DNA from 3 places in the Arthrobacter sp. LAR12-1-1.1 genome. Region 1 is predicted to be linked to each of the others. Evidence: riboswitches for the same ligand, from Rfam matches in the RefSeq annotation. Region 1 holds a riboswitch; each other region holds the start of a gene.
What was found. Region 1 has a riboswitch for S-adenosylmethionine ahead of metX (homoserine O-acetyltransferase MetX). Riboswitches for the same ligand answer to the same signal wherever they lie in the genome.

Region 1 (3,265 bases):
TTGTGATGGACCTCTCAGCTTAGGTTCCCCTAACCGTCATGGGATGTCCGACGGCGGCAGGCGCGGTGTCCCGCGAGGCGCCGCCACGGCAACCGTCTTCATCTTCGTCACAAAGCTATCCAGGGCTCCGCCGCCATTCCTACACTGAAGCCAGGTCATGAGTGCCAGCGCACAGCCCCGGCTTGCTGGCCGGCAACCCTCGTATCGCGGTGGGGTGCCCCGGGTGAAGACCTGGCCGTCCGGCGCCCGCCGGAGGGCAAGCGCGGCGCCTGTGCCGGTCCGGGCCCAAAGCCCTGGCCGGTGCTGTGCCCGGTCCCTTTGAGGAGCATCAATGTCCAACGCCTGGTCCTTCGAAACCCGCCAGATCCACGCCGGCCAGGAGCCGGACAGCGCCACCGGCGCGCGGTCCCTGCCCATCTACCAGACGACGTCGTTCGTGTTCCCCAGCGCCGAAAGCGCCGCCAACCGCTTCGCACTCGCCGAACTCGCCCCCATCTACACCCGGATCGGCAACCCCACGCAGGACGCCGTCGAGCAGCGCGTGGCCAGCCTGGAAGGCGGCCTCGCGGCCCTGCTGCTCAGCTCCGGCCAGGCCGCGGAGACCTTCGCGATCCTCAACGTCGCCGAGGCCGGGGACCATGTGGTGGCCAGCCCCAGCCTCTACGGCGGAACCTACAACCTGCTCGCCCACACGCTGAAGAAATTCGGCATCTCCGTGACCTTCGTGGAGGACCCGGACAACCTGGACCAGTGGCGGGACGCCGTCCGGTCCAACACCAAGCTGTTCTTCGGCGAAGTGGTCTCCAACCCCCGCCAGGACGTCCTGGACATCGAGGGCATCTCCGATGTGGCGCACGAGGCCGGGGTGCCGCTGATCGTCGACAACACGCTCTCCACCCCGTACCTGATCCGGCCCATCGAGTGGGGCGCGGACATCGTGGTCCACTCCGCCACCAAGTACCTCGGCGGCCATGGCGCCGCGATCGCCGGCGTGATCGTGGACTCCGGCAACTTCGACTTCGGCAAGGACCCGGAGCGGTTCCCCGGTTTCAACACCCCGGACCCTACCTACAACGGCCTGGTTTACGCCCGCGATCTCGGTGCGGAGGGGGCGCTGGGCGCGAACCTTTCCTACATCCTCAAGGCCCGCGTCCAGCTCCTGCGCGACCTCGGCTCCGCCGTTTCCCCGTTCAACGCCTTCCTCATCGCCCAGGGCATCGAAACGCTGAGCCTGCGGGTCGAACGCCACGTGGCCAACGCCACCAAGGTGGCGCACTGGCTGGAGGCAAGGGACGACGTCGAATCGGTCGCCTACGCCGGGCTGCCGTCCAGCCCCTGGTACGAGCGAGGCCGCAAGTACGGGCCCAAGGGGACCGGCGCCGTCGTGGCGTTCAACATCGCCGGGGGAGCCGAGGCCGGCAAGCGGTTCGTCGATGCGCTCGAACTGCACTCGCACGTCGCGAACATCGGCGATGTCCGTTCCCTGGTAATCCACCCGGCGTCGACCACCCACAGCCAGCTCTCGCCCGAACAGCAGGCGATCGCCGGCGTCAATCCTGGGCTGGTGCGGCTTTCGGTGGGCCTGGAACACATCGACGACATCCTCGCGGACCTCGACGCCGGATTCCGCGCGGCCAAGGGCGCCTAGGCAAGCAGGGCGGCCGGCGGCCGGTGTCCCCTCGACGGGACGGCCGGCCGCCGGGCTGTCACATGGAAGTCACAATCTTCGTGATTTCCGCCCCCTGTTTCGTAGACTCGTACCAGGTCATGAGTGCCAGTGACAGCCCCGGCTTGCTGGCCGGCAACCCTCCTATTGCGGCGGGGTGCCCCGGGTGAAGACCTGGCCTGCCGGTCAGCTGACGGCAGGCAAGCGCGAAGATAGGTCCTCACATGACGATTGCCGTCACCCGCACGGGTGCTCCCGAAACCAAGCCATCCCGCAACCCGGACGGGACCGTCCAGTACGTCCGGATCGGCGACCTGCAGCTCGAATCAGGGATTCCGCTGCCCGATGTGGTCCTCGCCTACGAGACGTGGGGGACCCTGAACGCGGACGCCTCCAACGCCGTCCTCATAGAACACGCCCTGACCGGCGACACGCACGTGACCCGCGGCGACAGCGAGGAACCCGGCTGGTGGGAACAGCTCGCCGGACCCGGGGCTCCCGTGGACACTGACAAGTACTTCGTCGTTTCAATCAACATCCTGGGCGGCTGCCACGGTTCCACGGGACCCTCCACCCCGGCCCCCGACGGGCGCCCCTGGGGATCGCGGTTCCCGCTCGTCACCCTGCGGGACACCGCCGCTGCCGAGGCGCGGCTGGCCGACGCCCTGGGCATCGGCAGCTGGTATGCCGTGCTGGGCGGCTCACTCGGCGGCGCGCGCGCACTCGAATGGGCCGTCACGTTCCCCGGCCGGGTCCGGCGCTGCGCCGTGATTTCCGTCGGCGCCAGCAGCACGGCCGAACAGATTGCCTTCGCGCAGGCCCAGACCCTGGCCATCCGCCAGGACCCCCATTTCAACGGCGGAAATTACTACGGCGGCCCGGAACCCGAAGCAGGTCTCGCCCTCGCCCGCCGCATCGCGCACATCACCTACCGCTCGGCGGCCGAACTGGACGGCCGGTTTGGCCGGAACGCCCAGGAGTCCGAGGCGACCCTGGAAGCCGGGTCGCTGGCCGGACGCGGGCGCTACCAGGTGGAAAGCTACCTGGACCACCAGGGCAGCAAACTGGTCCGGCGCTTTGACGCGAACAGCTACATCGCCATCACCGAAGCCCTCATGAGCCACGATGTCTGCCGGGGGCGCGGAAGCCTCGGGGAGGCCCTGGCTCCGGCCACCGCAGAGTTCCTGGTGGCGGCCGTGGACTCGGACCGCCTGTATTTCCCGGCCCAGTCCCGTCAACTGGCCGAGGCCTTGCCGGGCGGCCCGGAACTGCACATCATTGAAGCGCCGATCGGCCACGACGGCTTCCTGACCGAAATCGGCCAGCTCAGCGCCCAGCTGCGGGAGGCCTTCTTCGGCCACTAGACCACATCGGTTGTGCATTTTTGCAGACGCGCTCTGCACTAATGGCCGTTGATGCTCAGGGCGGGAGCGTCCATACTCATGGGGAATGACGCCATGTGCCCTACATCACGGGCGTCCTCAGCCCAATGGTCCACAGGGTGTCGACGGAGACACCGAAGGAGTCACGATGAGTACGGAAAACGCCGCGAGGCGCGCTGAAGAAACGGACGTCAAATCGTCCGGCCTGAAGAAGGTA
Region 2 (3,265 bases), on a different contig from region 1:
CCGGCGCAACTGCTCGAGCATGTCCGCTGAGGGGTCAACAGCCACCGTGCGCAGTCCACGTTCTGCCAGAAGCGCCGTGAACTTTCCGGTGCCGGCGCCAATGTCCGCGGCGTCCTTGGCCCCCGCCGGAATCAGCCAGTCGGCCGACTCCTGCGGATAGCTAGGGCGGACGCGTTCATAGTGCTCCCCGCCGTCCTGGAAGCTTTGTCCGAGTTCCTGGCGACGTTCACTGTGCAGTTTGGGGCCACTGTGCAGTTTGGAACCACTGTGCAGTTTGGAGCTACTGTGCAGTTGGGGTCCGCCGCTTGCCACGTGCGATCTCCTTCGGGAAGGTCCTGCTGGTTTCAGATACCTTTCGAATTTACCGCACCGGCGCTGGGGTCCTGATCCTGCCTCGGGTTAGTACACCTGCTTAGTCCGCCGTGCCTAGTCCTCCGTGCACGGCGCGGCACCAGCGGTGCCCGGGGTGTTCGGCGCCCAGTGAGGGTAGCTGCGGGTATCGTTGGCCGGCACCCAGCGGCCGGCGTCCACCACGTAGTCCCAGCCGAGTCCCGTTTGCCGCAGCTGCTGCAGGCCGGCCAACAGGCGCTCGGCGTCCTCCAGCCGTGAGCCGAGGCCGAAGCTGGCGCGCAGGGAGCCTGCAGGCAGGCCGAGCCGCTTGAGCAGCGGGTGGGCGCAGAAGCGGCCGTCGCGCAGGCCAATGCCGTGTTCGGCCGACAGGTAGGCGGCCACCAGCCCGGCGTCGTAGCCTTCCACCGAAAAGTTCACGACGCCGATGGTGCCGGTGCCCGGTAGATCGACTCCGGGGGAAGAAGCGGGAGTCGAATCGGCAAAGATCCGGTGAACGGTCACGCCGTCAATGCCGTGCAGACCCTCGACGAGGAAGGACCGGATGGCGTCCTCGTGGGCCTGCCACTGCTCCGGGTCCAGGGCCGCGATCACTTGGGTGGCGCGGGCCAGGGCGGCCGCGCCGAGGACGTTCGGCGAGCCGCCCTCGTGCCGGGCGGGTCCGGTGGTCCAGCTGACGGAGTCGAGCCGGGCGTCCCGGACCGCGCCGCCGCCGGCCAGGTGCGGGGTGCCGGCGTCGAGCCAGTCCGTCCGCCCCACCAGCACGCCGGCGCCGAACGGGGCGTAAAGCTTGTGCCCCGAGAAGGCGAGGTAGTCGACGTCGTCCGCGGCGATGTCGATCCGCCGGTGCGGGGCCAGCTGCGCGGCGTCGACGACGATCCTGGCGCCGTACTCGTGCGCCAGTGCGGCAAGAGTCCGGATCGGCAGGATCTCCCCGGTGACATTGGAAGCGCCGGTGACGGCCAGCAGACTCACGCCGCCGCGGGCGAGCTCGTCCCGCAGGCGGTCCACAGTGGCCGCGAGGGTGGGGGCGGCCACGACGCTGCGGTGCGGGACGTTCTGCCAGGGCAGGAGGTTGGCGTGGTGCTCGATGTCGAGGTAGAGGACCTCGCCCACCGGCCGTCCGTCGCGGAGCGGCAGGCAGCCGGCCAGCAGGTTCAGGGAATCGGTGGTGTTGCGGGTGAAGATCACCGAATCGTCCGGCCGGCCGCCCACGAAGTCCCGCACGATGTCCCGGGCGTTCTCGTAGACGGACGTGCTGATCTGCGAAGCGTAGCCGGCGCCGCGGTGCACGCTCGCGTAGTACGGCAGGATTTCGTTCAGGTAGGCCGAGACGACGGACAGTGCCGGGGCGGAGGCGCCGTAGTCGAGGTTGGCGTAGCGGGCGTGGCCGCCGGTGATCAGCGGGGCCTGGATTTCGGCGCCGGTGACGGCGGCCAGCGGGCGGGCCGCAGCGGCGTGGAATTCGGGGGCTGCGGGAAAAATGGCAGTTGTCATGGGACCTCACTCGACCAGGACCCCACATCATGGGAATCCGCGCTTGCCGGGTCCGTTCCGGACCGGCCAGGTCGTCACCCGGGGCACCCCACCGCGTCTGGAGGGTTGCCGGCCAGCAAACCGGGGTTTAGCGCTGGCACTCGTGACCTGCATCGAGCGTAGGACATCCGCGCAGCCGGGGAAAAGACGGCCAGCGATTGTGAAGCGGATTGTTACGTGCGAAAAACGCATGTTCGTCGAACAAAAAGCGGCGGCAGGCCCCGGGTGGGGGCTGCCGCCGCAGTTTGTTCGATTGCGCCGTGATTGAGCCTAGAGGAGGTCGTCGAGTCCGGGGTTGAGCCGCTTGAGGACTTCCGAGTGGAGGATCGAATTGGTGGCGAGGGCGTTGCCGCCGAAGGGGCCGTCCTCGCCCTCGAGCGACGTGAAGCGGCCGCCGGCCTCGGTCACGATCGGAACCAGCGCGGCCATGTCGTAGAGGTTCAGCTCGGGTTCGCAGGCGATGTCCACAGCCCCCTCGGCCACGAGGCAGTACGACCAGAAGTCACCGTAGGCGCGGGTACGCCACACTTCCTCGGTGAGGCCCAGGAACTCGTCCAGGTTCCCGCGTTCCTTCCAGCCGCCAAGGCTGGAGTAGGACAGCGAGGCGTCCTCGAGCTTGGAGACGTTGGATACTTTCAGCCGAGTGGCGGCGGCGAGCGAGCGGCCCGTGTAGGCGCCCGCACCCTTGGCGGCCCACCAGCGCTTGCCCAGTGCCGGTGCGCTGACGACGCCGACCACCGGCTCGCCCTCATCGACGAGGGCGATCAGGGTGGCCCAGACCGGGACGCCGCGGACAAAGTTCTTGGTGCCATCGATCGGGTCAATGATCCAGCGGCGGGAGCCGTGGCCCGAGCTGCCGAATTCTTCGCCCAGGACCGCGTCGCGCGGACGGGACCGGGAGAGCTGGCCGCGGATGGCCTCTTCGGCGGACTTGTCGGCATCGGTCACGGGCGTGAGGTCCGGCTTCGTCTCGATCCGAAGGTCGAGCGCCTTAAAGCGGCTCATGGTCTGGGAATCGACCGAATCTGCCAGTACATGGGCAAGGCGCAGGTCATCGTTGTAGCTCGAAGCGGGTTGGCTCATGGTTCCAAACTACCGTCAAACCGGGCCGCCGGGCGGGAGGCCGCGGCACGGCGCCGCAGGCCCTGTTGCCGGGCGGGCTTAGGAAACGGTGCCCAGTTCCTTGGTTTCCTGCGCTTCCAGCCGCGGATCCGTGCCCAGCAGCCGGCGCAGGGACGCGAGCCTGGCGGGTCCGGAGGGCCCCGCGTGCCCGGCCGCAACCCACTTGTCGACGCCGCAATTGACGGCGGTGGAGTCGTGTTTGCAGCCGCGTTCGCAGTCGTCGGTGCCCGGTTCCAGGTCCGGGAAGGAGCGGAGGATC
Region 3 (3,265 bases), on a different contig from region 1:
TTGGAGATGTCGATGATCCGCAGCGCGTCCAGCAGCGCGAAGGCGGCCTGCTTCGCGGTGCGTCCCGGCGAGGGCGAAAGCTCCAGCGTGAGCACCGTCCCGCCGGCCTTCATCTGCTTCACGGCGAGTGGGTACTGCGGGTGGGATGGCAGCAGCGGGTACTTGACCCAGCTGACCGCAGGCTGTCCCTCGAGCCATTCGGCCAGCCGCAGGGCGGAGGCCGAGGAATGGTTGACGCGCAGGGCCATGGTCTCCAGGCCCTTGGTGAGCACCCAGGCATTGAAGGCCGAGAGCGCCGGACCGGTGTGCCGCATGAGCTGCTTGACGGGCCCGTCGATGAATTCCTTGGTGCCCAGGATCGCCCCGCCGAGCACGCGGCCCTGGCCGTCGATGTGCTTGGTGCCGGAGTAGACCACCACGTCCGCGCCGAGCTCTCCGCAGCGCTGCAGCAGCGGGGTGGCGAAGACGTTGTCGACCACCACCGTGGCCCCGGCCGCATGCGCCAGTTCGCTCACCGCGGCGATGTCCACGATTTCCTGCATGGGGTTCGACGGCGACTCGAAGAATACCGCCGTGGCCGGCTCGGACAGGGCAGAGCGCCATTGTTCCAGGTCCGGGCCGTCCACGAAGACCGTCTCGACACCCCAGCGCGGCAGGATCTCGTTGAGGATCACAAAGCACGAGCCGAACAGCGAGCGGGCTGCGACTACGCGGTCGCCGGCAGCCAACAGCGCGCCCAGCGCGGTGAAGACGGCGGACATGCCGGACGCCGTCGCAAAACACGCCTCGGTTCCCTCGAGCAGCCGGAGCCGCTCCTGGAACGTGGCGACGGACGGATTGCCGTAGCGGGAGTAGACGAAGCGCTCGTCTTCCCCGGTGAAGGCACGCTCGGCGGCGGCCGCGGACTCGTAGACGAATCCGGAGTTGAGGAAGATCGGCTCGGTGGTTTCCTGGAAGCCGGTGCGGTCAAGGCCGCCGCGGACAGCCTGGGTGTCGGCGGCCCAGCCGGCGGCGTCGGGATTGAAAGTCATCAGATCTTTCCAAGGTTGGTGGGCAGGCCGCGGTTCTTCCAGCCGTTGACGGTGCGGTCGCCAAAACGGTCGGTCTCGCCTTCGAAGCCCTCAAGAACGTTGTACGAGGTGTATCCGGCGGCCGTCGCGGCCGTCGCGGCGGCGATCGAGCGGACACCGGAGCGGCAAAGGAACACCAGTTCGACGGCGGAGTCCTCCGGTGCCTCTCGCCTTAGCTGTTCCACGAAGTGCGGGTTCGGTACGCCGCCGGCGAGGTTCCACTGGATGAAAAGCGGATCGTTCCGCTTTCCGCCCGCGGACGTCGTGTCCGGGATGCCGATGTGGGCCCATTCGCCCTCGGTCCGGACATCCACCAGGAGGGCTCCAGCCTCCAGCTTGGCCCACGCCTCATGGGGGCTGAGGTCTCCGGCGTAGCTCATGCGTGGCCCTCGAATGCCCCAACAGCGTCAATCTCGTCGGCATCGAGCTCATCGACTGCATTGGCCACGGCGGCGTCCGCGCTCGCAATCGCGGCCGGCAGGACCAGCGCCTGCGCCACGATCACGGTGCTGCCGTTGAAGGTGGCGGCGGGGCTTCCGTGCAGGACATAGCCCTCGGCCAGGGCGGCGGACACGCGCTCACAAAAGGCGCGGTCATCCGTGCCGGTGAACAGCCGGTAGGCCAGTCTTTCCTCGCCGGCAGGTGGTGCACTGCGTGCTGTGGTGCTGAGTATTTCGGGTACCGCGGGTGTTGACGTGGGGGGCACGACGGATCTCCTCTTTCACGCTTGCAGCTCGAATTCTCGATTGCCGAGTATTCACCTGAGGCACCCCGCCGCGAAAAGGGAGGGTTGCCGACCGGCCAGTCAGGGCTTGGCACCGGTTCTCATTACTCCCCAAAAACGTAACACCTACGACGCCGGCCCGCACCGCCGTCGTCGTCATGTTCCGTAACCGGGCCACGCCCAGGCGCTGGCGCCGGCCGGGCCCAGCGTGGGGCGGGGCGCGGCCGAGTAGTGGCGGGCTCCAATTTCGGGTACAGCCCACTCGTGTGTGCGCGGACGATTCGCCGTCTACTGGAGGACATGGCCGACGTGTCGGCCGGATTCTCAGGTTATTCGGGCTGTCCGTGAATCGAGCCGTCTGTCCATCAAAACAAGTTGTCTGTGAATCAGTGGCCGGAACCGTCGGAGCTACAGCCATGGCCCGGCCGGTGACGGCGGAATGGAGCAATTGTGGGCCCGCGCATACTGGTTACCGGGATAGCAAGCGCCGCCGGCCGGACCGTCGCGGCCCAGCTCGAAGCCCGCGGACTCCCGTATCTCGGCTCCGACGCCCGCGCCGACTCCCGCCAGGCGGAGGATGCCCCCGCCGCGGCCGCGGTCAGGCTCCTGCCGGCGACGGACCCGGACATGATCCTGGACCTGCGCCGGCTGGTGGACCGTGAAGCCATCAACGTCATCATTCCGACCCTGACTGTGGAACTTCCGGTCCTGGCCGCGGCCCGTGCCGGTTTCGCCCAGGACGTGCGGATCATCGTGGGCGACCCCGCCGCGGTGGCCCTCGCCAACGACCAGCTGTTTACCACCTGGGCGTTGCAGGCAGCCGGGATTCCGGTGCCCCAGTTCGCGGTTCCGGGCGACCTCGCCGCCGCGCCGGCATCCCTCGCCTCCCTCACCGGGCCCGTGGTGGTCAAGCCGCGGGTCTTCAAAGGCTCCCATGGTGTCCACGTGCTGGCCGGAACCGCCTCGGTTAGCTGGAAGAACATGCCGGCGGGGCAACTTGTCCAGGAGTTTGTCCCGGGCGCCGACTACGTGTGCCTGGTGTTCGGCACTCCGGCACGCAACGCGATGGCGCCGGTGGCGGTGGTCCTCGAGAAGACCAGGACCCCGTATGGACACGCCGGCAGCGACGAAGTCAGCCGCAGGGTGCCGGCGAGCCAGGCCGGGGACGTGCGGAAGCTGGGCCTGGCCGCCGTCCGCACGCTCGGGCTGACCGGGCCGGTCCAGGTCCGGATTCGCCGCCGCGCGGACGGAACCCCCGTGGTACTGGGCGTCTGCGCGACCCTGGGAGAGAACAGCACCTGGGCCCCGGAAATGCTCGACGCCGTGCTGGCCACGTTCATGCTCCCGGCGTTCAACCCGGCCTCGTTCCGGCGGTGCCCGGCGGTTCCCGCGGACGCCCTGGGGTGAAGCGCGGCCCGGCAGAACGGTGTGCTCACGCAGTCGCTGAGTCTCCCCACCTTTGAGGCCGGAG

Region 2: linked by a shared signal. The riboswitch ahead of MRBLAR12_RS11145 (aminotransferase class V-fold PLP-dependent enzyme) and the one ahead of metX (homoserine O-acetyltransferase MetX) in region 1 are both predicted to bind S-adenosylmethionine.
Region 3: linked by a shared signal. The riboswitch ahead of MRBLAR12_RS22750 (DUF1737 domain-containing protein) and the one ahead of metX (homoserine O-acetyltransferase MetX) in region 1 are both predicted to bind S-adenosylmethionine.

Annotation. Positions count from the first base shown of each region.
Region 1 covers NZ_JBEGIG010000034.1:310,187-313,451, forward strand. Annotated here, with positions in the region: SAM riboswitch class IV at 154-269, shown strand; gene MRBLAR12_RS17475 (bifunctional o-acetylhomoserine/o-acetylserine sulfhydrylase) at 332-1,648, shown strand; SAM riboswitch class IV at 1,764-1,879, shown strand; gene metX (homoserine O-acetyltransferase MetX) at 1,891-3,030, shown strand; gene MRBLAR12_RS17485 (MFS transporter) at 3,197-3,265, shown strand, end outside.
Region 2 covers NZ_JBEGIG010000012.1:666,718-669,982, forward strand. Annotated here, with positions in the region: gene MRBLAR12_RS11140 (class I SAM-dependent methyltransferase) at 1-273, opposite strand, end outside; gene MRBLAR12_RS11145 (aminotransferase class V-fold PLP-dependent enzyme) at 427-1,845, opposite strand; SAM riboswitch class IV at 1,880-1,993, opposite strand; gene hisN (histidinol-phosphatase) at 2,155-2,967, opposite strand; gene rsgA (ribosome small subunit-dependent GTPase A) at 3,046-3,265, opposite strand, start outside.
Region 3 covers NZ_JBEGIG010000078.1:139,998-143,262, reverse strand. Annotated here, with positions in the region: gene MRBLAR12_RS22760 (O-succinylhomoserine sulfhydrylase) at 1-1,031, opposite strand, end outside; gene MRBLAR12_RS22755 (rhodanese-like domain-containing protein) at 1,031-1,450, opposite strand; gene MRBLAR12_RS22750 (DUF1737 domain-containing protein) at 1,447-1,776, opposite strand; SAM riboswitch class IV at 1,789-1,903, opposite strand; gene MRBLAR12_RS22745 (hypothetical protein) at 2,245-3,201, shown strand.